DNA from 3 places in the Photobacterium sp. J15 genome. Region 1 is predicted to be linked to each of the others. Evidence: predicted binding sites of a transcription regulator. Region 1 holds the regulator's gene; each other region holds the start of a gene.
The links. Region 1 encodes MetJ, which represses methionine synthesis genes. Its sites were predicted from a motif close to TTAGACNTNTANANGTCTAA; they were not measured.
Positions count from the first base shown of each region.

Region 2: the regulator MetJ is predicted to act here: its motif matches at 7,440-7,459, upstream of metA (homoserine O-acetyltransferase MetA).
Region 3: the regulator MetJ is predicted to act here: its motif matches at 3,293-3,312, upstream of metE (5-methyltetrahydropteroyltriglutamate--homocysteine S-methyltransferase).

Region 1 is NZ_CAWMUI010000001.1:3,541,859-3,551,951, reverse strand. Features, by position in the region: gene priA (primosomal protein N') at 1-2,174, opposite strand, end outside; gene rpmE (50S ribosomal protein L31) at 2,421-2,633, shown strand; gene AACQ93_RS15920 (malic enzyme-like NAD(P)-binding protein) at 2,922-4,172, shown strand; gene metJ (met regulon transcriptional regulator MetJ) at 4,255-4,572, opposite strand; gene AACQ93_RS15910 (O-succinylhomoserine (thiol)-lyase) at 4,756-5,919, shown strand; gene AACQ93_RS15905 (bifunctional aspartate kinase/homoserine dehydrogenase II) at 5,922-8,342, shown strand; gene metF (methylenetetrahydrofolate reductase) at 8,647-9,546, shown strand; gene AACQ93_RS15895 (PadR family transcriptional regulator) at 9,624-10,093, opposite strand, start outside.
Region 2 is NZ_CAWMUI010000001.1:371,685-381,777, forward strand. Features, by position in the region: rRNA gene AACQ93_RS01815 (23S ribosomal RNA) at 1-1,226, shown strand, start outside; rRNA gene rrf (5S ribosomal RNA) at 1,313-1,428, shown strand; rRNA gene AACQ93_RS01825 (16S ribosomal RNA) at 1,807-3,358, shown strand; tRNA gene AACQ93_RS01830 (tRNA-Glu) at 3,450-3,525, shown strand; tRNA gene AACQ93_RS01835 (tRNA-Lys) at 3,527-3,602, shown strand; tRNA gene AACQ93_RS01840 (tRNA-Val) at 3,633-3,708, shown strand; rRNA gene AACQ93_RS01845 (23S ribosomal RNA) at 3,949-6,836, shown strand; rRNA gene rrf (5S ribosomal RNA) at 6,926-7,041, shown strand; tRNA gene AACQ93_RS01855 (tRNA-Thr) at 7,090-7,165, shown strand; rRNA gene rrf (5S ribosomal RNA) at 7,174-7,289, shown strand; gene metA (homoserine O-acetyltransferase MetA) at 7,530-8,471, shown strand; gene AACQ93_RS01870 (cation:proton antiporter) at 8,548-9,828, opposite strand; gene metH (methionine synthase) at 10,014-10,093, shown strand, end outside.
Region 3 is NZ_CAWMUI010000001.1:2,352,013-2,362,105, reverse strand. Features, by position in the region: gene AACQ93_RS10730 (GGDEF domain-containing protein) at 1-849, opposite strand, end outside; gene AACQ93_RS10725 (hypothetical protein) at 1,199-1,870, shown strand; gene AACQ93_RS10720 (DUF4250 domain-containing protein) at 2,007-2,195, shown strand; gene metR (HTH-type transcriptional regulator MetR) at 2,256-3,167, opposite strand; gene metE (5-methyltetrahydropteroyltriglutamate--homocysteine S-methyltransferase) at 3,444-5,756, shown strand; gene AACQ93_RS10705 (META domain-containing protein) at 5,873-6,307, opposite strand; gene AACQ93_RS10700 (mechanosensitive ion channel family protein) at 6,617-8,236, opposite strand; gene AACQ93_RS10695 (hypothetical protein) at 8,311-8,688, opposite strand; gene AACQ93_RS10690 (efflux RND transporter permease subunit) at 8,931-10,093, opposite strand, start outside.

The DNA.
Region 1 (10,093 bases):
ATTGACCAGCGAACTTTTCGTGCTAGAGGGAGCAGTTGAATCGCCGGTTTGGCGATGGCAAGCAGCTGTTGCAAGGTCTTACGGTTTGGTGCCTGAACCAGTAGCTGCCAGCGATAACGTCCGGCGCGGCGCGACAAAGGGGCCGGATTCGGCCCCAGAACCGGTGTTTCGTGGCTGTAAACTGGACTGGATTCAAAAATGCCGCGAACTTGCTGTAAAAACTGCTCAACATGCTCACTATTGTTGGCTTCTGCGCGGAACAATGTCATGTAAGTATAAGGTGGTAGGAAGGCTTGTTTGCGCTCATCCAGGGCGCTGACGGCGAACTCATCATAGCCTTTATGCAGCAGGGCCTGGAGCAAAGCATGCTCCGGATGGTGAGTTTGAAGGATCACTTCGCCGGGTTTGCTCGCCCGTCCGGCTCGTCCGGCAACCTGGACAAACAATTGTGCCAGGCGCTCAGAAGCGCGGAAGTCATTACAGAATAGGGCGCTGTCGACATCAATTAAGGCGACTAGGGTGACATCCGGAAAGTGGTGTCCCTTGGCCAGCATCTGGGTGCCGATCAGGATTTGGTATTCGTTGTTGCGAATTGCCTCAAGATAGCTTTCCAGACTGCCTTTGCGACGAGTACTGTCGCGATCAATCCGGACGGTTTTGTATTCGGGGAACAGGGTAGCCAGCTGCTGTTCCAGCTGCTCGGTGCCGACGCCGACTGCATTTAGCTGGGTTGAGCCGCAGTTACCACATTGAGGCATCACTGGACGCTGGGTGGCACAGTGATGGCAGCGCAGTTCACCGGACTGCTGGTGGAAGGTGTAATACGCATCGCAGCGTTTACATTCGGCCAGCCAGCCACATTCATGACAGATGATCGCCGGGGAATAACCGCGGCGATTGAGGAACAGCATTACCTGGTTTCCTGCATCGAGGTGCTTTCTCATTCGGGCTATCAGCGGTGCTGACAGCCCGGCCTCAAGGTAAAGGCCTTTGACATCCAGAACCCCGTGGCGTGCCTGCTGGGCGTTCCCGGCGCGGCGGGTCAGGGTCAGGTGGTGATATTTCCCGGTTTTTGCATTATGCAGGCTTTCCAGCGCTGGCGTGGCTGAGCCGAGCACCACCGGGATGTTCTCCCGGCTGGCCCGCATCACTGCCAGATCACGGGCGTGGTAGCGCAGGCTGTCCTGTTGTTTGTAAGATCCATCATGCTCTTCGTCGACAATGATAATGCCGAGGTTACTGAATGGCGTGAACAGCGCGGAGCGGGTACCAATAATGATCCCGGCCTGGTTATCGCGCCCGGCCAGCCAGGCTGACAGCCGCTCGGTATCATTCAGGCCGGAGTGCACTGTTTCCAGCGGTACATTGAAGCGACGGCGGAAGCGGTTGATAGTCTGCGGCGTCAGGCCGATTTCCGGTACCAGGATCAGGGCCTGCTTCCCTGCCGCCAGCACAGGTTCCAACAGGTTGAGGTAAACCTCGGTTTTGCCTGAGCCGGTCACCCCTTCCAATAAATAGCAGCCAAACTCCAGGCTGGCGTTGACGGTCGCCACCGCCAGTGCCTGCTCTTCATTTAGCCTTGGCTTTTCTTCTGTTACCGCAAAATCCCTGAGCCAGTCCGTAGAGGCTGGCTTTTCTTCAATGGCTTGAATCCAGCCTTTATCGCTCAAAGTCTTGAGAGTGGCGGTACTGACTTCGTCGGCCAACAGGGATTCATGGCTGCTTTTACCATTGCGCAGGGTATTAAGTACCTGCACCTGACGCGGTGCCCGTTTTAGCGAGGCAATCGACTGGTCACGTCCGGTTTCGGTGATCTGCCACATTTTCAGGCTGGTCGGTGAGGCTTCTCGCCCTTTGCGCAGCAGGGTTGGCATGGCATTAGCCAGGGTGTCACCAAGTGGGTATTGGTAATAGCTGCTGGCCCAGGTCAGTAGGCCAAACAGGGGCGGTTGCCATAGCGGCTGGTGATCCAGCACGCTAGAAATCGCTTTAAGCTGCTCCAGCGGAAAATCGGATTTGTCGGTGATGGCCATGACGATACCGACCAGTTGCTGACGGCCGAAGGGAACCCTGACCCGGCCGCCGATCACAGGATGTGCCTCGGGCTTGATCAGATAATCGAACTGTTTATCCAGGGGAACAGGGAGGGCCACTCGGGCAATTTGGGGCGTCATAACTAACCGCATAATCCGCATGTACTAAGATGAAGAAGTGTACCTTGCTTGGCGATTGCCAGCAAAGTGGTGAAAAAAGGAGCGCATTGGTTGATCTCGGCGGTTTGATTGATTACTATACGCCGCCTAAATTTAGCGTATTGATATCAGCTTGCTGATGGTAATACGTTATCCTGTTATTAATGACGTGTGGTGCCCGGCTTTGGATCGGGAGAGCGACACGGCCTTACATATTGAGGTTATCCCATGAAACAAGGTATTCACCCAGAATACACAGCAGTGAACGCTAAATGTTCTTGCGGCAACACTTTCGTATTCAACTCTACTCTAGGTAAAGACATCAACCTAGATGTATGCGACAAGTGCCACCCGTTCTACACTGGTAAGCAGCGTCAGGTTAGCACTGGCGGTCGTATCGACAAGTTCAACAAGCGTTTCGGTGCTCTTTCTAGCAAGTAATTGCCAGATGAATTCCGATAAAAAGGGATGCGAAAGCATCCCTTTTTTTTATATCTGCTATCCTTCATTTATTCTCGCCTTGTTCATTATTTAATTTTCTTATCCCCAAGTAGCACGAAAACTACCCATTTTCTTGTCGTGATATCAAAAATATGTAATACCTGAGTCGGCGGGTTGGGATTATTGGCTCGACCAGCTGAGCCTCGCTATGATTTTGTATCACTATAGAATATGATCTAGCTCTCATTACCGAACTGAACATCATTTTCATTCAGGATCAGGAACACTATGTCAGAAGATTTTCGCCAACAGGCACTTCACTATCACGCTTACCCGGTACCAGGCAAAATTGCCGTTGAACTGACCAAACCGGCAAACACGGTTGAAGACCTTGCATTGGCATACAGCCCGGGTGTGGCTGAACCAGTCCGTGAGATCGCACAAAACGCCGAGAACGTTTACAAGTACACTGGTAAAGGCAACATGGTTGCAGTAATTACCAACGGTACGGCTATCCTTGGCCTGGGTAACCTTGGTCCACTGGCGTCTAAGCCGGTAATGGAAGGTAAGTCACTGCTGTTTAAGCGTTTTGCTGGTCTTGATTCAATTGATATCGAAGTGAAGCACCGTACTATCGACGAGTTTGTTGATACGGTTGCGAACATCGCTGATACCTTCGGTGGTATTAACCTGGAAGATATCAAGGCACCGGATTGTTTTGAAATTGAAAAGCGCCTGATTGAACGTTGTCAGGTACCGGTTTTCCATGATGATCAGCACGGTACTGCTATTGTAACTGCGGCTGGAATGCTGAATGCGCTGGAACTGCAGGGCAAAGAGATCAGCGAAGCTGTGATTGTCTGCTTGGGCGCCGGTGCGGCTGCTGTGGCGTGTATGGAGCTGCTTATTAAGTGTGGTGCCCAGCGCGAGAAAATCTACATGCTTGACCGTAAAGGTGTTATCCATACCCGTCGTGAGGATATCAACGAATACAAGCAGCTGTTTGCTAACAACACTGACAAGCGCACGCTGGAAGATGTGATTGAAGGTGCTGATATCTTTGTTGGTGTATCTGGTCCGAACCTGCTGGCTCCTGAATCGCTGAAGCTGATGGCTGACAAGCCTGTTGTATTTGCATGTTCAAACCCTGATCCTGAAATCAAGCCTGAGCTGGCGCACGAAGTGCGTGATGATCTGATCATGGGTACCGGTCGTTCAGACTACCCGAATCAGGTGAATAACGTTATTTGCTTCCCGTTCATTTTCCGTGGTGCACTGGATGTTCGTGCCAGCCAGATCAACGATGAAATGAAACTGGCGGCGGTGAATGCGATCCGCGAACTGGCAAAAGAGCCGGTACCGGCGGAAGTGGTTGCAGCGGCTGGTGCTGACAAACTTGAGTTTGGTTCTCAGTACATTATTCCTAAGCCAATGGATCCGCGCCTGCTTCCTCGCGTTGCTAAAGCGGTTGCTCAGGCAGCTGTTGACTCAGGTGTTGCGCAGATTGCAATGCCGGCGGGTTACATGGAAAACATCTAATATTGTTGTCGGTAAGACTTCGGATATGAAAAAACCAGCCATCGGGCTGGTTTTTTTGTTCTTGTGGTTAGGAAGATGGCGCTTATTCGTTGATGTCTTCTGGCTTGATGCCCATCTCTTCCATCTTCGTTTTGGCTTCAGCCGGCAGGTCATCCGGACGATCTTTACGGATGTCCTCATCAGTCGGTAATGGCTGGCCAGTGTAGGCATGCAGGAAGGCTTCACACAGCAATTCACTGTTTGTTGCGTGACGCAAGTTATTGATCTGACGGCGTGTACGTTCATCAGTCAGGATTTTCAGAACCTTCAATGGAATCGAAACAGTGATTTTCTTTACTTGTTCGTTTTTCTTACCGTGTTCCGCATATGGGCTAATGTATTCGCCATTCCACTCTGCCATTTTCTACCTTCTCAGCGATGTTGGACTTGTTAAAAGAATATATGGGGGAATTTTAGCGGGATTTACCGCCATAAGCAAAGACATATAGACGTCTGGAAGTGTTGACGTCTTAAATTATTCTGGCTAATGTTGTTGCTTAAAAGTTAGTCAAGGCAAGGCCAGTCTCAGACAAGGAAAGTAACTATGAGTGACAAGAAGCCAGCGACCGTTGCCGTACGCGCCGGGATCTGTACTGATACCCAGTTTAATGCGGTGGTTCCACCGATATATCTCACTTCAACCTACAGCTTCCCACAAATGGGGGAAGTTCCTCAATACGATTATTCCCGCTCAGGCAACCCGACCCGAAATATGCTGGCAGAAGCGTTATCTGAGTTGGAGGGCGGTGCCGGCGGTATTGTTACCAATTGTGGCACATCTGCCATCAATTTGCTGGTATCGGCTTTGCTCGGCCCAGATGATTTAATTGTTGCCCCGCATGACTGTTATGGCGGGACATACCGTTTGTTTGATTCCCGGGCGCGGAAAGGGGACTTTAACGTGGCCTTTGTTGATCAGGGGGATCCTGAAGCGCTAAGCGCAGCGCTGGCCAGAAAACCTAAGCTGGTGTGGGTCGAAACTCCGTCTAATCCGTTATTGAGAGTGATTGATGTCGCGGCACTTTGTGAGAAGGCCAAAAAAGTGGGGGCTCTGGTCGCGGTTGATAACACTTTCCTGTCGCCAATCTTGCAGCAGCCGATTGCTCTCGGGGCTGATTTCGTCATCCATTCCAACACCAAATATATCAATGGTCATTCCGATGTCGTCGGTGGTGTGCTGATTGCCAAAGAGGCTGAACAGGCCGAGGAGCTGGCTTGGTGGGCGAACTGTATCGGAGCGACCGGGGCGGCGTTTGATGCTTACCTGACCCTGCGCGGGCTGCGGACTCTGGCTCCGAGGATGAAGACGCATGAAGAAAACAGTGCCCGGATTCTGGCGTACCTGCAAACCCAGCCGTTGGTGGGACAGATTTACCATCCGAGCCTGACAGAACATCCCGGTCACGAGATTGCATTAAAACAGCAGCGTGGCTTTGGCTCAATGCTGAGTTTTGAGCTGGACGGGAGCGAGCAACAGCTGGCGGAATTTGTTAAGACGCTGAAGTTTTTCTCGCTGGCTGAGTCGCTGGGCGGAACTGAAAGTCTGATTGCCCATCCGGCCAGTATGACCCACAGGGCAATGTCTGACGAAGCTCAGGCAGAAGCCGGGATCAAACCATCATTACTGCGCCTTTCGGTCGGTCTGGAAGATCCGGATGATCTGATTGCCGATCTGGATCAGGCATTTACTAAAGCGGCGGAGGTATAAGGATGAGCCAGCCAGTACAACGACAGCTACATAAATTTGGTGGCAGCAGCCTTGCCGATCCTGAGTGTTACCGTCGGGTCGCCGCAATTTTGCAGGAATACTCCGGCAGTGATGATCTGATTGTCGTCTCTGCTGCCGGGAAGACAACGAACAAATTGATCGCCTGGACTGAACTGCTGGGGAAAGACGGCCGTCACGCCCATGAGTTATTGCAGGAGATCCGTCAGTTCCAGCAAGGTCTGATTGAGGCATTGCTCAGTGGCAGTGTCGCCGATGAGCTGGCAACCCAACTGCATCTTGAGTTGGCACAGCTGGCATCTCTGACGGATTCTGATTTAGCAGCAGCTGTGGTGGCAGATGTACTGGGTCATGGTGAGCTTTGGTCGGCCCGGTTGTTGTCGGCGGTACTGGAAGCGCAGTCCATGCCTGCTATCTGGCTCGATTCTAGAACGTTTTTGCGGGCGGAACGTGCCACCCAGCCGGAAGTGGATCGTGCCGCCTCCTGGCCGTTGTTGAAAACTCAGTTGGCTCAGCACAGCCAGCACAGAATCGTTATCACCGGTTTTATGGCTCGTAACCAGGCCGGGGAAACCGTACTCTTGGGCCGTAACGGCTCGGATTATTCGGCGACCGTTATTGGTGCGCTGGCGGAAGCGGGCAGGGTGACTATCTGGAGTGATGTGGCTGGGGTGTACAGTGCCGATCCGCGTAAAGTCGGGGATGCCTGCCTGTTGCCGCTGCTGCGACTCGATGAAGCGAACGAGTTAGCCCGGCTGGCCGCTCCGGTGCTTCACAGCCGGACTTTGCAGCCAGTGGCACAAAGTGCCATTGATCTGACTTTGCGCTGTAGCTTGCAGCCGGAATCCGGCTCGACCCGGGTAGAACGGGTGCTGGCTTCAGGTCGGGGAGCCAAAATTATCACTTCACTGGATGATGTCTGCCTGATTGAACTTGATGTTGCCCGTTCCCATGATTTTGAGGTCATTCTGACCGAACTGGGCCGCACGTTAGAGAGCGCTCAGCTTCAGCCGTTGGCACTCAGTGCTGAGTCGGATCAGGGTCGGATACGTTTGGCCTATACCGCTGAAGTTGTCAACGGTGTGCTTGCCGTGTTGCAGGATGCTGGTGTCGCGGCAGAGTTGCGTTTGCGTGACGGATTTACCCTTGTCGCAGCCGTTGGTGCCGGAGTGGTGAACAATGCGGTGCATTGCTACGGTTTTTATCAGCAATTGAAAACTCAGCCGGTGGAGTTTGTCACAGAATCAGATTCCGGGTTGAGCCTGGTGGCGGTTCTTCGTAAGGCTGATACTGATGCCTTGGTCGGGCAAATCCATCAGGGCTTGTTCCAGGCTCAGAAACGTATCGGTCTGGTATTGTGTGGTAAGGGGAATATCGGCAGCCGCTGGCTTGAATTGTTTGAGCGAGAGAAGTCGGCGCTGGAGAAACGTCATGGCAAGAGCTTTACCCTGGTCGGGGTAGCAGACAGCAATCGTCACTGGATTAATTTTGATGGACTGGAGCCGTCGCGGGCACTGACTGCGTTTGATGATGAGGCCACTGAGTATGGAGAAGGTGAATTGCTGCAGGTGCTGGCAACTCATCCCTACGATGATTTAGTGGTGCTGGATGTAACGGCAAGTGCCCAGTTGGCGGCAAAATATCCGCAAATTGCCGAAAGCGGGTTGCATCTGATTTCGGCCAATAAGGTGGCTGGTTCGGCTCCGGGGACACAATTTCGTGCGGTACAGGACGCCTTTGCCAAAAGCAGCCGTTACTGGCTCTACAATGCCACAGTGGGAGCCGGGTTGCCCGTCAACCATACAGTGCGGGACTTGCAGGAGAGCGGTGATGAGATTATCGCTTTGTCCGGGATTTTCTCCGGTACTCTTTCCTGGCTGTTCCAGCAATATGACGGTTCAGTGCCGTTTTCTTATTTGGTGGAGCAAGCCTGGCAGCAGGGACTGACCGAGCCGGATCCGCGGCGGGATTTAGATGGCAGTGATGTGATGCGCAAGCTGGTGATTCTAGCCCGGGAATCTGGCCTGGACCTGGAGCCGGAACAGATCCGGGTTGAATCCCTGGTGCCGTGTGAACTGGAAGCGTTGAGTCTGGATGACTTTTTTGAACAGACCGGGGAGCTTGATGCCATGCTGGGTGAGCGATTGGCTAAGGCACAAAAGGAAGACAAGGTATTGCGCTATATTGCCCGGTTGGATCGTAAGGGGAAAGCTGCGGTTGGTGTGGAAGCGTTGCCTAAAGAGCATGCACTGGCGAATTTGCTGCCGTGTGACAATATCTTTGCCATTGAAAGCGGCTGGTATCGTGACAATCCGCTGGTGATCCGAGGTCCTGGTGCTGGCAGGGATGTTACTGCCGGCGCATTGCTTTCGGATATTAATCGGCTGGCGGCTTTGCTTCAGTAACTTAAATTGGTTGATGATCGCTCTGAATACATAGAAGCTAGAATCAATATCTATCTTGTTTTTCTCAGTTGGAACTTTGTTCTTATTTGCAATAAAAAGCCCGCATCTTGCGGGCTTTTGCTTATTTTGTGTCGGTTTACTATGTTGAAGATTATGCAATTTGAACTTGAGAAATATTCATGATCACTTTGTTGACTTCAAATTGGTTACAATACATCCTGTAGACATATAGACGTCTAAATGGTTATTCAAGGCGTTACGATTCAGGGAGCAGGCCAGGGGCCAGAACAGGAAGGAAGAGACTATGGGGTATTCTCACGCAAGCCATATTGATGTGCTGAACCAGAACCTTGCTGATATCAACGGTGATATCAATGTTTCATTTGAATTTTTCCCGCCAAGTAGTGAGGCGATGGAAAAAACGCTATGGAACTCGATTCACCGCCTGAAAACCCTACAGCCTAAGTTTGTATCGGTAACCTACGGGGCGAACTCGGGAGAGCGTGACCGTACTCACTCCATTATCAAAGATATCAAAGAGCAGACCGGGCTGGTGGCTGCGCCGCATCTGACTTGTATCGATGCTACCCGTGATGAATTGCGTGCGATTGCCCGTGATTACTGGAATAACGGCATTCGCGATATTGTAGCCCTGCGCGGCGATTTGCCGGAAAAAGGTGTGAAGCCTGATATGTATGCTGTCGACCTGGTGGAGTTGCTGCGTAAAGAAGCCGACTTTGATATCTCCGTTGCGGCTTACCCTGAAGTGCACCCTGAAGCCAAGAGTGCCCAGGCCGACCTTATCAACCTGAAGCGTAAAGTCGATGCCGGTGCCTGCCGAGCAATAACCCAGTTCTTTTTTGATATTGAAAGCTACCTGCGTTTTCGTGACCGTTGTGTGGCAACTGGGATTGATGTGGAAATCGTACCGGGGATTTTACCTGTGTCCAATATGAAGCAGGCCAAGCGCTTTGCCTTAGCCAATAATGTAAAAATTCCAGGCTGGCTGGAAAAGCAGTATGAAGGGCTGGATGATGATTTGCTGAGCCGCCAGATGGTCGGTGCCAGCAATGCAATTGATATGGTTCGGGTGTTGAGTCGTGAAGGGGTGAAGGATTTCCACTTCTATACCTTGAACCGTGCTGAGCTGACTTACGCTATCTGTCATACGCTAGGCGTTCGGGCCCAGGTAGAAGCTCAGTAAGGATAGAGTCTAGAAACAAGATATTAAAAAAGCCGCTGATTCAGCGGCTTTTTACTTTATATAGATGCGACAGGCAATTAGCCGTTCAGAGCAACCTTGCTGTCTGCGCTATCCATGTCTTTCAGTTCAGCCAGCACTTCTTCAGCCCAGTCGATCCACGCCTGGCGGTTGTGGATACCGCGACGCAGTGTCAGACGGTCAAGGCGTGCCTGGCGGTCCATGTTTTTGTAATCAGCGAAATGAACTTTTTCCAGCTCGTGGTAGTGGTTCATCAGGGTGTGCGACTCTTCAATAAGCCCTTCAAGCTGCTGTTGCATTGGCTCAGAGTTGTAAACACCGCAAACCAGCAGTTTAGCTGAGAACTCATCACGGATGGTTGGATTACGAGCAGGCTCCTGGAACCACTCGAACAGCGCCTGGCGGCCAAGATCTGTGATTGAGTAAACTTTACGGTCAGGTTTGCCTTCCTGAGGCTCCAGCTTACAGGTTACCTGGTTGTTGGTAGCCATCTTGTTCAGCTCACGGTAAACCTGCTGGTGGCTGGCTT
Region 2 (10,093 bases), 3.2 Mb from region 1:
ATGGTACCGTAACTTCGGGAGAAGGTACGCTGCTGGCGGTGAAGAGACTTGCTCTTGGAGCTGCCGGCAGTCGCAGATACCAGGTGGCTGCAACTGTTTATTAAAAACACAGCACTGTGCAAAATCGAAAGATGACGTATACGGTGTGACGCCTGCCCGGTGCCGGAAGGTTAATTGATGGGGTTAGACTTAGGTCGAAGCTCTTGATCGAAGCCCCGGTAAACGGCGGCCGTAACTATAACGGTCCTAAGGTAGCGAAATTCCTTGTCGGGTAAGTTCCGACCTGCACGAATGGCGTAATGATGGCCACGCTGTCTCCACCCGAGACTCAGTGAAATTGAAATCGCAGTGAAGATGCTGCGTCCCCGCGGCTAGACGGAAAGACCCCGTGAACCTTTACTACAGCTTGGCACTGAACATTGACCCTACATGTGTAGGATAGGTGGGAGGCTTCGAAGCAGGTACGCCAGTATCTGTGGAGCCGTCCTTGAAATACCACCCTTGTAGTGTTGATGTTCTAACTTGGCCCCGTTATCCGGGGTGAGGACAGTGCCTGGTGGGTAGTTTGACTGGGGCGGTCTCCTCCCAAAGCGTAACGGAGGAGCACGAAGGTGGGCTAATCACGGTCGGACATCGTGAGGTTAGTGCAATGGCATAAGCCCGCTTGACTGCGAGAATGACGGTTCGAGCAGGTGCGAAAGCAGGTCATAGTGATCCGGTGGTTCTGAATGGAAGGGCCATCGCTCAACGGATAAAAGGTACTCCGGGGATAACAGGCTGATACCGCCCAAGAGTTCATATCGACGGCGGTGTTTGGCACCTCGATGTCGGCTCATCACATCCTGGGGCTGAAGTCGGTCCCAAGGGTATGGCTGTTCGCCATTTAAAGTGGTACGCGAGCTGGGTTTAGAACGTCGTGAGACAGTTCGGTCCCTATCTGCCGTGGGCGCTGGATGATTGAGAGGGGCTGCTCCTAGTACGAGAGGACCGGAGTGGACGAACCGCTGGTGTTCGGGTTGTGTCGCCAGACGCATTGCCCGGTAGCTAAGTTCGGAATCGATAACCGCTGAAAGCATCTAAGCGGGAAGCGAGCCTCAAGATGAGTCATCCCTGATACTTCAAGTATCCTGAAGGGCTGTTCAAGACTAGAACGTTGATAGGCAGGGTGTGTAAGCGCTGTGAGGCGTTGAGCTAACCTGTACTAATTGCCCGTGAGGCTTAACCATACAACACCCAAGGGGTTTTATGGACTCCATGAGCACTTGAATGTAGTGCGAGAACATAGTCAGATTTTCCAGATTGTAAGAATTTGCTTGGCGACCATAGCATTATGGACCCACCTGATCCCATGCCGAACTCAGTAGTGAAACGTAATAGCGCCGATGGTAGTGTGGGGCCTCCCCATGTGAGAGTAGGACATCGCCAGGCTTTGATTTCAGGAAGCCCGTTGGCAACAACGGGCTTTTCTTTCGCTCAAACCGGACAGGATGTGAGCGGAGTCAACATAGGGTTTTTGCTTTTCCATTGAGGCAATGAAAAAGTTGAAAATTTTATCTTGACTGGACATCAGAAAAGCGTATTATACGCCACCTGACTTGCTGATGCACACAGTGCTAAGGCATTGAAAGTCAACGTTCTTTAACAATTTGACCATGCAATCTGTGTGGGCACTCGTGAAATGATTAGTCAAAAAGATTTATCAATGAACTGAGTGACCAATACAAATACTAAGTTTACTTATTATTTGGCACAGTCAATTCGTTTCAACTTCGGTTGGAACAATCAGTATTCATTGAGCCAAAACTTGAATTGAAGAGTTTGATCATGGCTCAGATTGAACGCTGGCGGCAGGCCTAACACATGCAAGTCGAGCGGCAGCGACATAATAGAAGCTTCGGTGGAAATTATGGGCGGCGAGCGGCGGACGGGTGAGTAATGCCTGGGAATATGCCCTGATGTGGGGGATAACTATTGGAAACGATAGCTAATACCGCATAATCTCTTCGGAGCAAAGAGGGGGACCTTCGGGCCTCTCGCGTCAGGATTAGCCCAGGTGGGATTAGCTAGTTGGTGGGGTAACGGCTCACCAAGGCGACGATCCCTAGCTGGTCTGAGAGGATGATCAGCCACACTGGAACTGAGACACGGTCCAGACTCCTACGGGAGGCAGCAGTGGGGAATATTGCACAATGGGGGAAACCCTGATGCAGCCATGCCGCGTGTATGAAGAAGGCCTTCGGGTTGTAAAGTACTTTCAGCAGTGAGGAAGGGGTATGCGTTAATAGCGTATATCTTTGACGTTAGCTGCAGAAGAAGCACCGGCTAACTCCGTGCCAGCAGCCGCGGTAATACGGAGGGTGCGAGCGTTAATCGGAATTACTGGGCGTAAAGCGCATGCAGGCGGTCTGTTAAGCAAGATGTGAAAGCCCGGGGCTTAACCTCGGAACAGCATTTTGAACTGGCAGGCTAGAGTCTTGTAGAGGGGGGTAGAATTTCAGGTGTAGCGGTGAAATGCGTAGAGATCTGAAGGAATACCGGTGGCGAAGGCGGCCCCCTGGACAAAGACTGACGCTCAGATGCGAAAGCGTGGGGAGCAAACAGGATTAGATACCCTGGTAGTCCACGCCGTAAACGATGTCTACTTGGAGGTTGGGACCTTGAGTTCTGGCTTTCGGAGCTAACGCGTTAAGTAGACCGCCTGGGGAGTACGGTCGCAAGATTAAAACTCAAATGAATTGACGGGGGCCCGCACAAGCGGTGGAGCATGTGGTTTAATTCGATGCAACGCGAAGAACCTTACCTACTCTTGACATCCACGGAATCCTTTAGAGATAGAGGAGTGCCTTCGGGAACCGTGAGACAGGTGCTGCATGGCTGTCGTCAGCTCGTGTTGTGAAATGTTGGGTTAAGTCCCGCAACGAGCGCAACCCTTATCCTTGTTTGCCAGCACTTCGGGTGGGAACTCCAGGGAGACTGCCGGTGATAAACCGGAGGAAGGTGGGGACGACGTCAAGTCATCATGGCCCTTACGAGTAGGGCTACACACGTGCTACAATGGCATATACAGAGGGCGGCCAACCAGCGATGGTGAGCGAATCCCAGAAAGTATGTCGTAGTCCGGATTGGAGTCTGCAACTCGACTCCATGAAGTCGGAATCGCTAGTAATCGTGGATCAGAATGCCACGGTGAATACGTTCCCGGGCCTTGTACACACCGCCCGTCACACCATGGGAGTGGGCTGCACCAGAAGTAGATAGCTTAACCTTCGGGAGGGCGTTTACCACGGTGTGGTTCATGACTGGGGTGAAGTCGTAACAAGGTAGCCCTAGGGGAACCTGGGGCTGGATCACCTCCTTAACGATAGACTGCTCATTTGATGCAGTGTCCACACAGATTGCCTGGTTAAAAAGTAAAGAACATGTTCAGGTGCCCAAACCTGACACACTTAGTCCCATTCGTCTAGAGGCCTAGGACACCGCCCTTTCACGGCGGTAACAGGGGTTCGACTCCCCTATGGGACGCCACGGGTCGTTAGCTCAGTTGGTAGAGCAGTTGACTTTTAATCAATTGGTCGCAGGTTCGAATCCTGCACGACCCACCATCTTCTCCTCGGAAGATGTAAAACATCGGAGGGCGATTAGCTCAGTTGGGAGAGCACCTCCCTTACAAGGAGGGGGTCACTGGTTCGAGCCCGGTATCGCCCACCACTCTTTAAGCACACTCACTGAGTGTTTTTAAAAAGTGGTTTCGAAAGAAAACACATGCTCTTTAACAATCTGGAAAGCTGACTAGTAATTCATAATTGAATTATTGTTTGTCGAAAGACAAACGAGTTCTCAAGCAATACACATTCAAGTGTCTTGTGTAAGAGTCCGGCAAAACTATTCCATCAATACTCAGATGGAAAACCTTGGTTGTTTGCCATACGAAACCTCTTGGGGTTGTATGGTTAAGTGACTAAGCGTACACGGTGGATGCCTTGGCAGTCAGAGGCGATGAAGGACGTGCTAACCTGCGATAAGCCGAGAGGAGATGGTAAGAATCACTATACTCTCGGATTTCCGAATGGGGAAACCCACTTGCATAAGCAAGTATCACAACGTGAATACATAGCGTTGTGAGGCGAACCGGGGGAACTGAAACATCTAAGTACCCCGAGGAACAGAAATCAACCGAGATTCCGGCAGTAGCGGCGAGCGAAACCGGATTAGCCCTTAAGCTAGTCTTGCGTTAGGTGAACAAGCTGGAAAGCTTGGCGATACAGGGTGACAGCCCCGTAGCCGACGGCGCATAACGAGTGAAATCGAGTAGGACGGGACACGTGATATCCTGTCTGAACATGGGGGGACCATCCTCCAAGGCTAAATACTCCTGACTGACCGATAGTGAACCAGTACCGTGAGGGAAAGGCGAAAAGAACCCCTGTGAGGGGAGTGAAATAGAACCTGAAACCGTGTACGTACAAGCAGTAGGAGCCCTTCGGGGTGACTGCGTACCTTTTGTATAATGGGTCAGCGACTTAATTTCAGTAGCAAGGTTAACCGAATAGGGGAGCCGTAGGGAAACCGAGTCTTAACTGGGCGTGCAGTTGCTGGGATTAGACCCGAAACCAGGTGATCTAGCCATGGGCAGGTTGAAGGTGAGGTAACACTTACTGGAGGACCGAACCGACTAATGTTGAAAAATTAGCGGATGACTTGTGGCTAGGGGTGAAAGGCCAATCAAACCTGGAGATAGCTGGTTCTCCCCGAAAGCTATTTAGGTAGCGCCTCGGACGAATACTACTGGGGGTAGAGCACTGTTAAGGCTAGGGGGTCATCCCGACTTACCAACCCTTTGCAAACTCCGAATACCAGTAAGTACTATCCGGGAGACACACGGCGGGTGCTAACGTCCGTCGTGGAGAGGGAAACAACCCAGACCGCCAGCTAAGGTCCCAAAGTTATAGCTAAGTGGGAAACGATGTGGGAAGGCTCAGACAGCCAGGATGTTGGCTTAGAAGCAGCCATCATTTAAAGAAAGCGTAATAGCTCACTGGTCGAGTCGGCCTGCGCGGAAGATTTAACGGGGCTAAGCTATACACCGAAGCTGCGGCAATGCGCATTAGCGTATTGGGTAGGGGAGCGTTCTGTAAGCGGTTGAAGGTGAGTCGTAAGGCTTGCTGGACGTATCAGAAGTGCGAATGCTGACATGAGTAACGATAAAGGGGGTGAAAAACCTCCTCGCCGGAAGATCAAGGGTTCCTGTCCAACGTTAATCGGGGCAGGGTGAGTCGACCCCTAAGGCGAGGCCGAAAGGCGTAGTCGATGGGAAACGGGTTAATATTCCCGTACTTCTTACTATTGCGATGGGGGGACGGAGAAGGCTAGGTGGGCCAGGCGACGGTTGTCCTGGTTCAAGGGTGTAGGCTGTATTCTTAGGCAAATCCGGGAATACGTTAGGCTGAGACCCGATGTCGAGCTGCTACGGCAGTGAAGTCATTGATGCCATGCTTCCGGGAAAAGCCTCTAAGCTTCAGATAGTAAGGAATCGTACCCCAAACCGACACAGGTGATCAGGTAGAGAATACCAAGGCGCTTGAGAGAACTCGGGTGAAGGAACTAGGCAAAATGGTACCGTAACTTCGGGAGAAGGTACGCTGCTGGCGGTGAAGAGACTTGCTCTTGGAGCTGCCGGCAGTCGCAGATACCAGGTGGCTGCAACTGTTTATTAAAAACACAGCACTGTGCAAAATCGAAAGATGACGTATACGGTGTGACGCCTGCCCGGTGCCGGAAGGTTAATTGATGGGGTTAGACTTAGGTCGAAGCTCTTGATCGAAGCCCCGGTAAACGGCGGCCGTAACTATAACGGTCCTAAGGTAGCGAAATTCCTTGTCGGGTAAGTTCCGACCTGCACGAATGGCGTAATGATGGCCACGCTGTCTCCACCCGAGACTCAGTGAAATTGAAATCGCAGTGAAGATGCTGCGTCCCCGCGGCTAGACGGAAAGACCCCGTGAACCTTTACTACAGCTTGGCACTGAACATTGACCCTACATGTGTAGGATAGGTGGGAGGCTTCGAAGCAGGTACGCCAGTATCTGTGGAGCCGTCCTTGAAATACCACCCTTGTAGTGTTGATGTTCTAACTTGGCCCCGTTATCCGGGGTGAGGACAGTGCCTGGTGGGTAGTTTGACTGGGGCGGTCTCCTCCCAAAGCGTAACGGAGGAGCACGAAGGTGGGCTAATCACGGTCGGACATCGTGAGGTTAGTGCAATGGCATAAGCCCGCTTGACTGCGAGAATGACGGTTCGAGCAGGTGCGAAAGCAGGTCATAGTGATCCGGTGGTTCTGAATGGAAGGGCCATCGCTCAACGGATAAAAGGTACTCCGGGGATAACAGGCTGATACCGCCCAAGAGTTCATATCGACGGCGGTGTTTGGCACCTCGATGTCGGCTCATCACATCCTGGGGCTGAAGTCGGTCCCAAGGGTATGGCTGTTCGCCATTTAAAGTGGTACGCGAGCTGGGTTTAGAACGTCGTGAGACAGTTCGGTCCCTATCTGCCGTGGGCGCTGGATGATTGAGAGGGGCTGCTCCTAGTACGAGAGGACCGGAGTGGACGAACCGCTGGTGTTCGGGTTGTGTCGCCAGACGCATTGCCCGGTAGCTAAGTTCGGAATCGATAACCGCTGAAAGCATCTAAGCGGGAAGCGAGCCTCAAGATGAGTCATCCCTGATACTTTAAGTATCCTGAAGGGCTGTTCAAGACTAGAACGTTGATAGGCAGGGTGTGTAAGCGCTGTGAGGCGTTGAGCTAACCTGTACTAATTGCCCGTGAGGCTTAACCATACAACACCCAAGGGGTTTTATAGGACTCCATGAGCACTTGAATGTAGTGCGAGAACATAGTCAGATTTTCCAAGATTGTAACGAATTTGCTTGGCGACCATAGCATTATGGACCCACCTGATCCCATGCCGAACTCAGTAGTGAAACGTAATAGCGCCGATGGTAGTGTGGGGCCTCCCCATGTGAGAGTAGGACATCGCCAGGCTTCCAATTTTAGAAATTCGCGATAGCGGGTTTCAACGCAGAATTGCGTGCTGGTATAGCTCAGTTGGTAGAGCGCACCCTTGGTAAGGGTGAGGTCCCCAGTTCAAATCTGGGTACTAGCACCACTAATTTGTTCAGCGACAATAGCACAATGGTACCACCTGATCCCATGCCGAACTCAGTAGTGAAACGTTGTAGCGCCGATGGTAGTGTGGGGCCTCCCCATGTGAGAGTAGGACATTGCTGAACACCCATTCAAAAACCCAGCTTTAGGCTGGGTTTTTTCGTTTTTGCTTTATGAAAAACGACTTATCAAATTTTCTCATATTTCCTATCTTGATCCTTAATTCTTTTTATCTTGTTTTTCTTGCGTGACTGACAAAACTTATATAGTTTTATTTAGAAATCTGGACGTCTAAACATCTTGTTGCTTAGTTTAGCTTCATTGAATATGTTTCGTTCGGTATAACGTTTAAGGAGTAAACCAAGATGCCGATTAAAATTCCTGATCAATTACCTGCGACTGATATCTTGCGCCGAGAGAATATTTTTGTGATGTCGGAAGCTCGGGCTACCAGTCAGGAAATACGTCCGTTGAAAGTGCTGTTGTTAAATCTGATGCCCAAAAAAATTGAGACGGAAACTCAGTTCTTGCGGCTGCTTTCTAATACACCACTGCAGGTGGATGTTGAGCTGTTGCGGATTGATAATAGGCCGACAAAAAATACACCCATTGAGCATTTAGATACTTTTTACCGTCAGTTTGAGATGGTAAAAGATCGTAATTTTGACGGTTTGATTGTAACCGGCGCACCGTTAGGTCTGGTTCAGTTTGAGGATGTGCTTTACTGGGAAGAAATCCAGGCTATTTTGAACTGGGCTAAGAAACATGTGACATCAACAATGTTTGTCTGTTGGGCTGCTCAGGCTGGGCTGAAGCTGTTATATGATTTACCGAAGCGTACCCGTAAAGAAAAGCTGTCCGGAGTGTATTCTCATAGGACACAAGATTGCTACCATCCGATCCTTCGCGGGTTTGATGATAGCTTTTGGGCTCCGCATTCGCGTTATGCTGATTTTTCTCCTGAATTTTTGGCCGAAAATACAGATCTGGATATTCTCGCGACCTCTGATGAGGCTGGGGTTTACTTAGCTGCCACTAAAGATAAGCGTAATGTCTTTGTCACCGGTCATCCTGAGTATGATGTCAGTACTTTGCATAATGAATATGTGAGGGATTTGGGGGAAGGGATGGAGCCTAATTTGCCGGTTAACTATTATCCTGGCGACAATCCTGATAATACTCCAATAGCCAGCTGGCGCAGTCATGGTCATTTATTATTTTCGAACTGGCTTAACTACTGTGTCTATCAGCAAACACCGTATGATCTGGAGCATTTCTCAGAAGAGAATTTTACCCGTGATGAGTAACCTCAATCACAATAAGAATATGTCATACAAAAAGACCTGCAAATTGCAGGTCTTTTTACTTTAAGCAAAATGATCTTTAGCGGTTTTGAGCTTCCCAGGCTTTGGCTTTGTGGATTAATGGCGTGATTGTTGAACCTTGTACAAGGATTGAGAACACCACAACTGCGTAAGTCATTACCAAAATGATCTCTTTGACATCAATGCTTTTTTCCGGAATTACGATAACGCCAGCCGGGATTGCCATCGCCATCGCCAGTGCTAATCCTCCCCGCAGACCACCCCAGGTCAGAATTCTAACTGATAGTGGGTTGTAGTCGCGATAACGCTCGAAACCGAGATAGGAGAGCTTGATACTCAGGTAGCGGCTGAGCAGGACCAGAGGAATGGCAATTGCCATCAATACCCAGTCTTCCTGATGGAAGCTGAACTGAAGCATGCTCATACCGATCAGCAGGAACAGCACACCATTTAGAAACTCGTCAACCAGTTCCCAGAAGTGATCCAGATGGTCTTCACTCTCTTTTGAAAAACCGATATAGCGTGTCCAGTTACCAATCATAATACCGGATACCACCATTGCCAGCGGGCCGGAGACATGGATCAGATCGGCAAAGACATAACCTGCCGTCGGTATGCCGATTGTCAGTAGTAACTCCATTGAGTGGTCATCGGTTGAACTGATCAGATAGTGGAATAGCAGGCCCAGCAGGAAGCCGTAAGCTATACCGCCTATCGCTTCTTGAAGGAACAACTGGCCGACGCCGAGGACTGTCGGGGCTTCGTTGCCGAACGCAATCGTAAACAAGGTGACAAAAATCACTAGGCCGAAACCGTCGTTAAACAGGGATTCGCCTTCGATTTGTGTTGAGATACGGCGTGGCGCATCGAGCTTTTTGACAATCGCGAGGACGGCGATAGGGTCGGTTGGCGATATCAGGGAGCCAAATAGCAGGCAGTAGATGAGATCGAACTGGATACCGATTAACTGGCAGAGCCCCCAAAGCGAAAAGCCGATAAAGAAAGTGGAAAACAGAGTCGCGGCCAGAGCCAAAACCGTGATTTCCCATTTCTGCTCTTCCAGATGAGGCAGTTTGATACCGAGCCCGCCGGCGAATAACAAAAAGCCTAAAATGCCTTTCAGCAAGAAATTCTCAAAGTTGATTTCACCAAGCTGCTCAGCAGCAATATCTTCAAGATGGAACCAGCCATTCTGACCTGCAATGACAATCCCCAGAGAAAGGACCAGTGCACCGGCTGTGATGGCAATGGTTGTCTGCATTTTTCCTATTTTGCTGTTTATAAAAGCAATAACCATTGCTGCTGCAGCAAGGAAGCAGAGGGTGCTATAGACCGACATGCGTTAACCTCGGTAATTGAAAAGAATCAGGGTTAAATTTGGTCAAAATATAAATGCATCTTGGGGAGAAAGGCTATAAAAAGTTTGAGGGAAAGCGAAAAAAGAAAAGAGCTATAGACGTCTAGATTTCCATTTGGGCTGTGGTAGGATGTTACTCAGCTGTAACATTATAGAAGGGAAGTGATGTGGTGTTAAAGGGCAAGGAATTACTACAGAAGCGGTTGCAAGAGCAGATCCTGATTATTGATGGCGGGATGGGCACCAT
Region 3 (10,093 bases), 1.2 Mb from region 1:
TTTACGGATTTTCGTTTGAACAAAATCGGTGAAACCGCGCAAGACTTTGTCACCGACACCATGTCCCCAGGTGTCATTAATGCGTTTGAATTTGTCGATATCGAAAAAAAGCACTGAAAACGGGGCATTTCTGGCTTCACATTTGATCAAGGACTTCTGAGCCAACTGGAGCAGCATCCGTCGGTTATATACACCGGTTAGCGGATCCAGCGTAGCTTGACGGTATAGACGCATCAGCATATAAAGCTTGGATAGCTGAGACCAAATGACCATTAGCGCCAGGGCATTTTGCAGCCAGTAATCTGAAATGCTTTCCGGGGTGAAAATATGGCCACTATGATAGTGGACGAAGAGTTGAGTGGTGGCTGTAATAACAAGAAGATAAAAGCTTTCTTTCAGGGTTACAGGAAGAATGGTCAGTATGGCGACGTGTAATATCGGCAACAGGGTATAGCCGTATTCGAAACCTGTATAAACCACCGGAAATTCAAGAACTGAAATAGCGTAAAGGTAAAACAGGTTCAGCCCACATACCATCAGGCTCATGTACCATTGCACCTGTTTTAAGGTTGACAACTGGTTATTAAACCTGGCAAGGGAAAACAGGTAAATCGCCAGTACGATTCGTGCAATGGCGATACTTGCCCCCTGATGATCTGTTAGAAAGATCAGGTCGAAGGGAGTCCAGAGAATGATCAGTATTCCCCAGACAACCGACAGCATTGTTGTTCTCGTTCGTAAATAACCAGTGCGGGTATTCTTGAAACTACTGCTGTGCGTCCGGGCGCTCCATAGATCAGGAATATGGAGCCTGATTGTTTTTAACAGTTGCTCTTGATGATCATGCATTCCTTTACCAGCCAGGTCAGTTATGCTTGTTTGTGTTTTTGACAGGCTGAATTGTTGTATTTATTTGATTTATATATTGAAGGCTTAGTCTGTGAAAAACGGCATAACATGTCTTTACTTTCTCACTGAGAATTATTCCATGTGTTGAATAAAGTTTCCGTGATGTTTTCGTGATAATGAAGTGTTAAATCAATTGGATTTTCTAATGGTATTCATCAGATAAATTAATGGGAAGATTCATTCATCTTTTACCTCCAGGCCCAATAAGGGCTAGCGATGGTGATTGGCTGTGCATTGCAGACCGATCTTGGTATGATCCGGGCCCGTTTTATTTAACTCAGGTTTACATATGTTTTCAGGTTATTTGCCGCTTTTAATCCCGGCATTGCTGGGCGCTCAATTGATTCTGACGCTGGTGCTTACAAAAGGTGAAATTTGCCCGGGTCAGCGTGGCAGGGTCCATAAAACATTGCCTGTTATTTTGGTCGGGTGGGTGCTGGTGGTGATTAGTCAGCCTGTTGCTTTGCTGCCTCTGCTGACGCTGGCATTTTTTGCATTCAAGGTGAAGACCGGCAAGACGCGTGATGCGGGGCCAATCAAGGTGCTTTATGCTTCTGACGCTCTGGCATTTTTGAGTTGGGTAATGTTGCTTCCAGCAATGTCATTGCCTCAGATTGGCCTGAGTTTTATGGCTGTTGCACTGTTCGGTGCTTTGTTGGCACATCTGCTTCTGACCCAGGCTCGTACTCGTTTGCAAGCTTTTCACCGTCTTTTGCCTTTTAGTGGTTTTGTCAGTGCGATCCTGAGTGTATTGATGATGCTTTTGCTGCTGAGCGGCCTTGAGGAACAGACGATAACTGCGATGACAGGCGATGTTGTTGCTGCGCTGGCCTTATTAGTGTTGTCTCTGTTGGTCTGGAGTGGCCATATCTTGTTGACTAAAACTGTTAATCGTTGGCAATTACTTGTCGCAACTGTGTTGCTGACATCATCCGGTGTGATGCAGATGGCGATGTTCTGATTCATTTCGCCAAATCGATATTTTGTGATGAGCCCTTCCAATCGGAAGGGCTTTTTTTCGCAGGTTACTGTGGAATAGCTATGCTTAATTTGAGCAAGTGACCAACTGAGCAATGTACGAGATGTAAGGGGTTAGTATGGAAATTAGTAATCTGCTTAAAATGGATGGCAATATTGTCCTCGGCATTATTAATGAAAAACTTCGCCTCGAGTGCGACACAATTGATGATCTGGTAAGCCGCTACGAACTCGATTCTGAAGAACTGAATAATAAAATGGCCGAATTGGGTTATCGTTACGATCCGATCACCAATCAGTTCAGATAAAATCTGATAAGCGATGAAAAGAGTTACATAAAGCCGCCTTGATCTGGTGTTGGCTTCAGATCAGGCGGCTTTAATTCCTTCCAAATGAGTTTGGCACTGCTGTTTTGCTGTGGCAAAAAATGCTTGTAGGTAATGTCGGTCTCTTTCCGATGAGCGGATTGCGGCAAACAGCCTGCGCCAAAGCCCGTCACCCAATGGTTTACTGACAATCAGCCCTTGCCGGGCAAAATCATAGATAGCCCAGTTGGGCAGGGCGGCAACGCCCAATCCCGCAGAAACCATTTGCACCAGCATCAATGTATTGTCGGCCTGTTTCCAGTTAACCGGTTCTATCTCAGCTGGTTGAAGGAAATGCTTCACCACATCAAGGCGACTTTTTTGTACCGGATAGCTGAGCATAGTTTGATCCGCAAGATCCTCAGGAGAGATGTAATCTTTGTCAGCCAGTGGTGACTGAGGTGAAACCACCAGCCGCATTTCGAAATCGAACAGAGGTTCAAAGTGAATTTCACTGCGCGGCTGAATATCGGATGTGATCACCAAATCAAGTTCTCCAGCACTCAGTGCCGGTAGCGGTTCGAAGCCGAAACCTGACGAGAAATCCAGTGTTACGCTGGGCCAGTTGATTTGGTATTCCTTGAGGGCGGGCATCAGCCACTGGAAACAGGAGTGACATTCAATGGCCATATGCAGGCGACCGTTAGCATCTTCTTTCAGGCTGGCGAGCTCATATTCGGCTCTGGCAATACGCGGAATCAGTTCGTCGGCCAGGCGCAGCAGAATTTCACCTTCAGCAGTAAATTTTACCGGACGGGTTTTGCGCAGGAACAGCTGGCCGCCAAGGCGTTGTTCCAGATCTTTCAGCTGGTGGGAAAGGGCGGATTGAGTCAGGCACAGTGTGTTAGCTGTTGCTGTCAGTGAGCCGGTATCTCTGAGTACGGATAATGTTCTTAAGTGTTTTATCTCAATCATCGCTGTTGTGCTGTCCTTATCACTGTTTATTTCTATATCCCTGTAAAAACAGGTGGTTTTAAACTTTTCCTTCACACCTGGCTACTCAGAAACTGTTTTTCAATGTAACTGTTAATTTTGGATGTGTAAACATCTGGACGTCTATTTGGTTTTTAAAAATGCAAGCTCTTGTATATGAGTTTTATTCATAATCAATGTGAATGATAAGAAATTGTTCACATCAGAGCCTTCCGTCATTGTTGAAGCATCAACACTTACAGGATGTGAGAAAGAACAATGACAACACAAACCGCTAAAACAAAGACACATATTCTCGGTTATCCACGTATTGGCAGTCAGCGTGAATTGAAATTTGCTCAGGAGAAGTATTGGCGAGGCGAAATTGGTCAGCAAGAGCTGAAGGAAGTCGGTAGTCTGCTTCGCTACCGTCACTGGGGAGAGCAGGTCGGTGCTGGGCTGGACTATGTCTCGGTCGGTGACTTTGCCTGGTACGATCATGTTTTGGGTACCAGCATGTTGTTAGGGCATATCCCAAAGCGTCATGACAACGGTTTTCCAGACCTTGATACCCTGTTTCGTGTCGCAAGGGGCAGGGCTCCAACAGGTTGCGCATGTGCCGCTTCAGATATGACCAAGTGGTTTAATACCAATTATCACTACATAGTGCCGGAATTTACCGCAGACGATCAGTTCAACGTCAGCTGGCAACAGCTGTTCGAAGAGGTCACCGAGGCCAAACAAGCCGGTCATCAAGTTAAGCCGGTATTGTTAGGGCCTGTATCCTACCTATGGCTGGGCAAAGAGAAAGAGCAGGGGTTTGACCGTTTATCACTGTTACCGCGATTGCTAACGGCCTATCAGAAAATTCTGGCCAAACTGGCTGCTCTGGGCGTTGAATGGGTGCAGATTGACGAGCCGGTTCTGACGCTTGAGTTGCCGAAAAACTGGGTAGAATCTTTCAGGTTGGCGTATCAGGTGCTTCATGGTAGTCCCAAGCTGCTGTTGACCACATACTTTGATGATATCACTCATCATCTGGATAAAATCGTTGAGCTGAATGTAGATGGCCTGCATGTTGACTTGTCCGCCTCACCTGAGCAACTTGAAGCTGTTGTCGCTCAGCTTCCGGAGCAATGGGTGCTTTCTGCCGGGGTGATTAACGGGCGTAATGTCTGGCGGGCAGATCTGGCAAAGCTGCTTGGAATTCTTGAACCGGTGAAATCTAAGCTGGGAACGCGCTTGTGGCTGGCAAGCTCATGCTCATTACTTCACAGCCCGATGGATTTGGAGCTGGAAACCGATCTTAACCCTGAAGTGCGCCAATGGTTGGCTTTTGCCAAACAGAAATGCCGAGAGATTTCTCTGTTGGGTCAGGCACTGGATGGTTGTGAGGCTTCCCGTTCCGAATGTATTCATTACAGCGCACCGATTAAGGCAAGGGTCAACAGTGCTTTTGTGAATAACCCGGATGTTCGTCAGCGAACATTAGCTATTTCACCGATATTTGCCGAGCGTAAGGCGCCTTATTCCGAGCGAGCACGGTTACAACGATCAGCTCTGGATTTACCCTTGTTGCCGACAACGACGATTGGTTCGTTCCCGCAAACGGATGAAATCCGTGTTCAGCGTCGTGACTTCAAAGCGGGAAGGTTGGCTGAAGCAGACTATAATACGGCACTGAAAGGCCATATCACGGACGCCATAAAACGCCAGGAAGCATTAGATCTGGATGTGTTGGTTCATGGTGAGGCAGAGCGAAATGACATGGTGGAATATTTCGCTGAGTTGCTGGAGGGCTTTGCTGTTACTCGTTTTGGCTGGGTGCAGAGTTATGGCTCACGTTGTGTGAAACCCGCGGTAATTGTATCTGATATCTATCGTGCGAAGCCGATGACGGTTGAATGGGCGACTTATGCCCAATCTCTTACTGACAAGCTGGTGAAAGGTATGCTAACCGGGCCGGTGACGATTCTTGGCTGGACATTCCCGCGTGAAGACTTAACCCGTGAAGAGATTGCGAATCAGATTGCGCTGGCACTGCGTGATGAAGTTGCTGATTTGCAGGCTGCCGGAATTAAAGTTATCCAGATTGATGAGCCAGCTATTCGAGAAGGCCTCCCGCTTAAAGCCAGCCAGTGGCAGGCTTATCTGAACTGGGCCGTTAATGCCTTTAAGATTGCTGCGGCAAGTGCTGATCCGGAGACACAAATCCATACCCATATGTGTTACAGCGAATTCAACGACATTATTGAGTCGGTGGCAGCACTGGATGCCGATGTGATTACCATAGAAACATCTCGTTCGGATATGGAGTTGCTGAAAGCATTTGAAGAGTTTGATTACCCGAATGAGATTGGCCCTGGGGTTTACGACATCCATTCCCCGAATATCCCAGAAGTTGAGCATATCGAAAAGCTGGTGGAGAAGGCTGAATCGTTAATTCCGGTTGAACGTTTATGGATTAATCCGGATTGTGGCCTTAAAACCCGTAACTGGGAAGAAACAGAGGCTGCGTTAAAGAATCTGGTGACAGCGGCGAAACAGCTGCGTGAGCGATACGTTGCGAATGTACGGGTGAAAACGGGTTAACATTAAGTCGCCAATTCAGCGAGCCGCAATTAAACAAAAAGAGCGCCACTGGCGCTCTTTTCCGTGAACATAACGCTATAGCCAAAGAATTGTTTGATGGCTATTTCAGTGGGCGATTACTGCTCTACTGTCCGCTGGAAAGTCAGGCTGTGAGTAGCGTTTGTCAGCGTCAGCTCGTTGCCTGAGATGGATGCATCGCTCCATTCGGTTAACGTGCGGCTCATTAGCTGTTCCATTTTCATTGCCGGCTCCGGACAGGCCATCATGGTCATGCCCATTTTTTCAATGCGGAGCTTGCTGTCTTTCAGTTCAGCCTGACCGAAATAGCGGTTACAGCCTGAGTGACCGTGTGCAGACATATCCTGGCTTAGCTCCAGGTTTGGAGCGCGGAACGGTTCTGGCAGGTCAATGGCTTTGTTATCAACTTTTGTCAGTACCCAGTTGTGGGTAACAAGATCAGATTCGGCTACCATGTCGGAATTGTCACTGTCGAATGCACATGCAGCAAGAATAGCGGGTAGGGCTAGTACGGCCAGAAAACGTTTTTTCATAGTATGATTTCCTGAGTATGTTTTTTATCCGGTCGCATTCGAGCATAAGTTTGCTGAATAGGGCGTAAACAACTTATCGGCTCTGATGCGCATGTTTTTATTGCTGCTGTCTTGTTGCAGCTGTTTTGTTGCGGTATTGCTTTTGATTCAGGGTGATGGTTTCAATTAATTGCTTTCCGTCACTCTATATCAGCGAAGCTTGTTGTTTGTTGAACGAGAAACACGCAATAAATAACAAAGCTTTTTCTATAGTTTGCCAACATGAGTACTTAATCATGTTAGACGGATGTCATATCTTAACTTAAGTGATTACTCTGGTTGATTTTTAACCATGTGCAGGTGAACGTCCTGTTGTGGGAACGGGATCGAAATACCTTCTTTATCGAAACGTAACTTAACCTCTCGGGTTATATCCCAGTACACATCCCAGTAATCATCGGTTTTCACCCAAGGACGGACAATAAAGTCAACTGATGAGGTGTTAAGCGTATGAAGTTTGATAGTTTTTTCCGGTGAGCGCAATACCGCCGGGTGAGCATCAACGATTTCATTCAGCACGCGTTCAGCATGTTCAACACTGTCGCTGTAACCGATACCAAACACCATATCAACGCGTCTGACTCGTTCATGGGTAACATTCTTGATGGTATCGCCCCAAATCTTGCTGTTAGGGACGATCAGTATCTGGTTATCGAATGTTTTGATGGTAGTGCTGACAAGGCTCATGTGGCTGACCTTCCCTGAAACACTTCCGGCTTCAACAAAATCCCCGACATCAAACGGGCGGTATATCAGTAGCATCATGCCGGATGCAAAATTTGACAGGGTATCCTGCAAAGCGAAACCGATGATGATACCGGCGACCCCGAAACCGGTCAGGATAGGGGTTAAGTCGAGACCGATTTGAGACAGGGCGATCATTAAGCCGATAATGAAAACACCCTTGCCGGACATCGAAATGAAAAAGTCCTGCATCAATTTAGACATACGCAGGTTAGGTGAGGCAACGGCTCTGGCTACCATCTTACGGCTCAGGTTCTTCAGGATATTGAAGATAAAAATGATCAGGCCGAAGACGAAGAGTTTGAACAGAACCTGAGGTGTATTGTCCAGCAGCCATTGGCCGACATTGCCTGCCCAGGTGGAAAGCAGAGCGATAAGTACTTTCGGGTTCAGTATATCGTCAGTCAGGTTGCCTGTAGTTTGAAAAATTTGTTGGGTGTAGGCTGTGGTATCGATATCCATTTTGTTTGCCAGCTCAACCAGAAAATTCAGGTTGTCGATATCACTGGCAAGGTTTCTCTGCGCCAACAGATGAAGGATTTGAAGCGACGGTTTTTCTGCTTCCGAAGCGGCTTTGAGCTGTTTTGACAACATCTTCTCTTGCTGGCTGTCAAAAGTAAGCGAAGCCGACATAAACTCAAGTCGGTGCTCAATGTCTTTAATGAGTTCAGCCTGACGCTTTGGATCTGGTATTCCTAGTGTTTCCAGCCATTTGTAGTTGACCCACTGTTGACCGAGCATTTCAGTGTAAAAGCGTCGGGCCTCATCCAGACGTTTTTGCACCATCAGCTTTTCTTCCTGTCCGGCTTCATCCAGCTTTTTCTCTTCAGCCGTAATTTTTTCGCCAAGGAATTTTGAGGCGCGGGAAATAAAGGAGACTTGCTGCTTTACGTATTTTGTTAGCAGTGGTGTGGTTTCGTCGGTGCGACTGTCAATGAGATCTTTCAGAACAGCTCGCAGCTGATTGTTTTTATTAAGCAACTGCATGTCGATGACATTTCTGGCTGAGCCAGTTTTGGTAAGAGATTCCTGGTAAAGAGTGGCAATCTCCTGCTCAAGGTTACTTAACTTTTGTGAGAGTTCATCACTTGGTTGTGCCATGACTAACGATGACATCAGCAGTAAAACAATCATCACTATACGCATGTTACAGCTTACTCCGGCTAACAGTTTGTTCTGCAAATAAAAACATTATGACAGTTATAGGGGATTATGGAGAGTTAGTCTAAGTCTTGCTGACATAAAAAGTTGTGATTGTGAAACTGACAGCACCAGTCGGGAAGTTTTATTTCTTGATTTAATATGACGGTCATTTTCTGAGGATGGTGATGTAAGACATGAAAGAGTGTCTCGTAATGCTCACGATCACAGATAAGACTATCGCATGCAGAGGCGGCAATAGTTTCAGCCATTAATTGGGTGTTGATTCTGTTAGCTTTGCCAAAAGAAGATAGTCCTTTGACATGACAGTAAGTGAGCAACTGCTTTGCCAGTGGAGGTGAGGACTGAAGGATACCGACCAGTTTAGGCCGTGCTTTCATTGTGCTCAATAATTCAATCCATGATGCTGCCTGTCTGATTTGCTGACATTTTTGCACGCTTTGTCCCTCCTGATTCCGTTAATGATGTACCAGTCCAGAGTTCGCTGGATGGTATCAGTCTTGATGAAACGCTGTTTTATTTTATTGAGGGGTTATTGAGAAATGTCATTACAAGGTTAAATTTGACAAAAAAAGCCCATACCGAACGGTATGGGCAAATAGCGAGTGTTAACAGTTTTATTTGCAATTGCAAGGTGTGTCAAAGCGACACGACAAGTCAGTACTAAGTTTTCTTAACCTTAGCTGGCAGTGAATGTGGTTTCGCCTGTTGATGATGCTTCACCTTGCTTAACCGGGATTCGGAAAAGAATGGTGTAGCACACCGGCAGAACAATCAAAGTAAGCAGGGTCGCAAAGCCCAGACCAAAGATGATAGTTACCGCCATGGCCTCGAAGAACGGGTCAAAGATCAGCGGGATCATCCCCAGCATGGTTGTGATTGCAGCCATACATACCGGTCTTACACGGCTGACTGAAGAATCAAATACTGCATCGTATGGTGATTTACCTGCATCCAGTTCAGCCTGAATCTGGTCAACCAGAACGATACCATTTTTAATGATCATACCGCTCAGGCTCAGCATCCCCAGGATTGCCATAAAGCTCAGTGGGGCGTTCAACAGCAGCAGACCAGCAGCAATACCGATGATAGCCAGCGGGACGTTGAACCAGATAACCAGTGGCTGGCGCACCGAGTTAAACAGCACCACGGTGATCAGGAACATTGCCAGGTAACCTATTGGCAGTGAACTGAAGATGCTGGCCTGGGCATCTCGTGAAGTTTCATATTCACCACCCCATTCCAGGCTGTAGCCATCCGGCAGAGGAATGTTCTCGATCTTGTCGCGGATCCGGCGGTGTACTGAGTCGGCGGTTTCCTCTGTGCCAAGAATTGGGTCAGCCAGCACAGTCAATACACGCTTACGGTCACGACGCATGATGATCGGGTTTTCCCACTCAGTATCAAATGATGAGATCAGTTGGGTAACCGGAACAAAGGTGTTGTTCTCCGGGCTCCAGACCTGAAGCTTCTGCAGGCTGTTGGCATCCAGTCGCTCTTGTTCCGGTGCGCGGGCCATGATTGGCATCAGGTGAGACTGCTCGCGGTAAGTACCAATGGTCATACCGCTGAAGTTGATCAACAGTGCGTTATCAAGATCCTGTTTGCTGATGCCTACCTCACGTGACTGAGCTAGGTTCAGTTGCGGGCGAACAACCGTAACCTGATTGCGCCAGTTGTGGCGAATGTTCTCTGCTGTTGGTTCTGCAATCATGACTTGCTCTGCCTGATAGGCCAGCTGACGCAGTACTTCAGGGGCTTCGCCGTAGAAACGTGCTTCAATCTTTGCTGCCGGAGACGGACCGTTTTCCAGATATTTCACGCGGAATTCAGCTTCCGGAT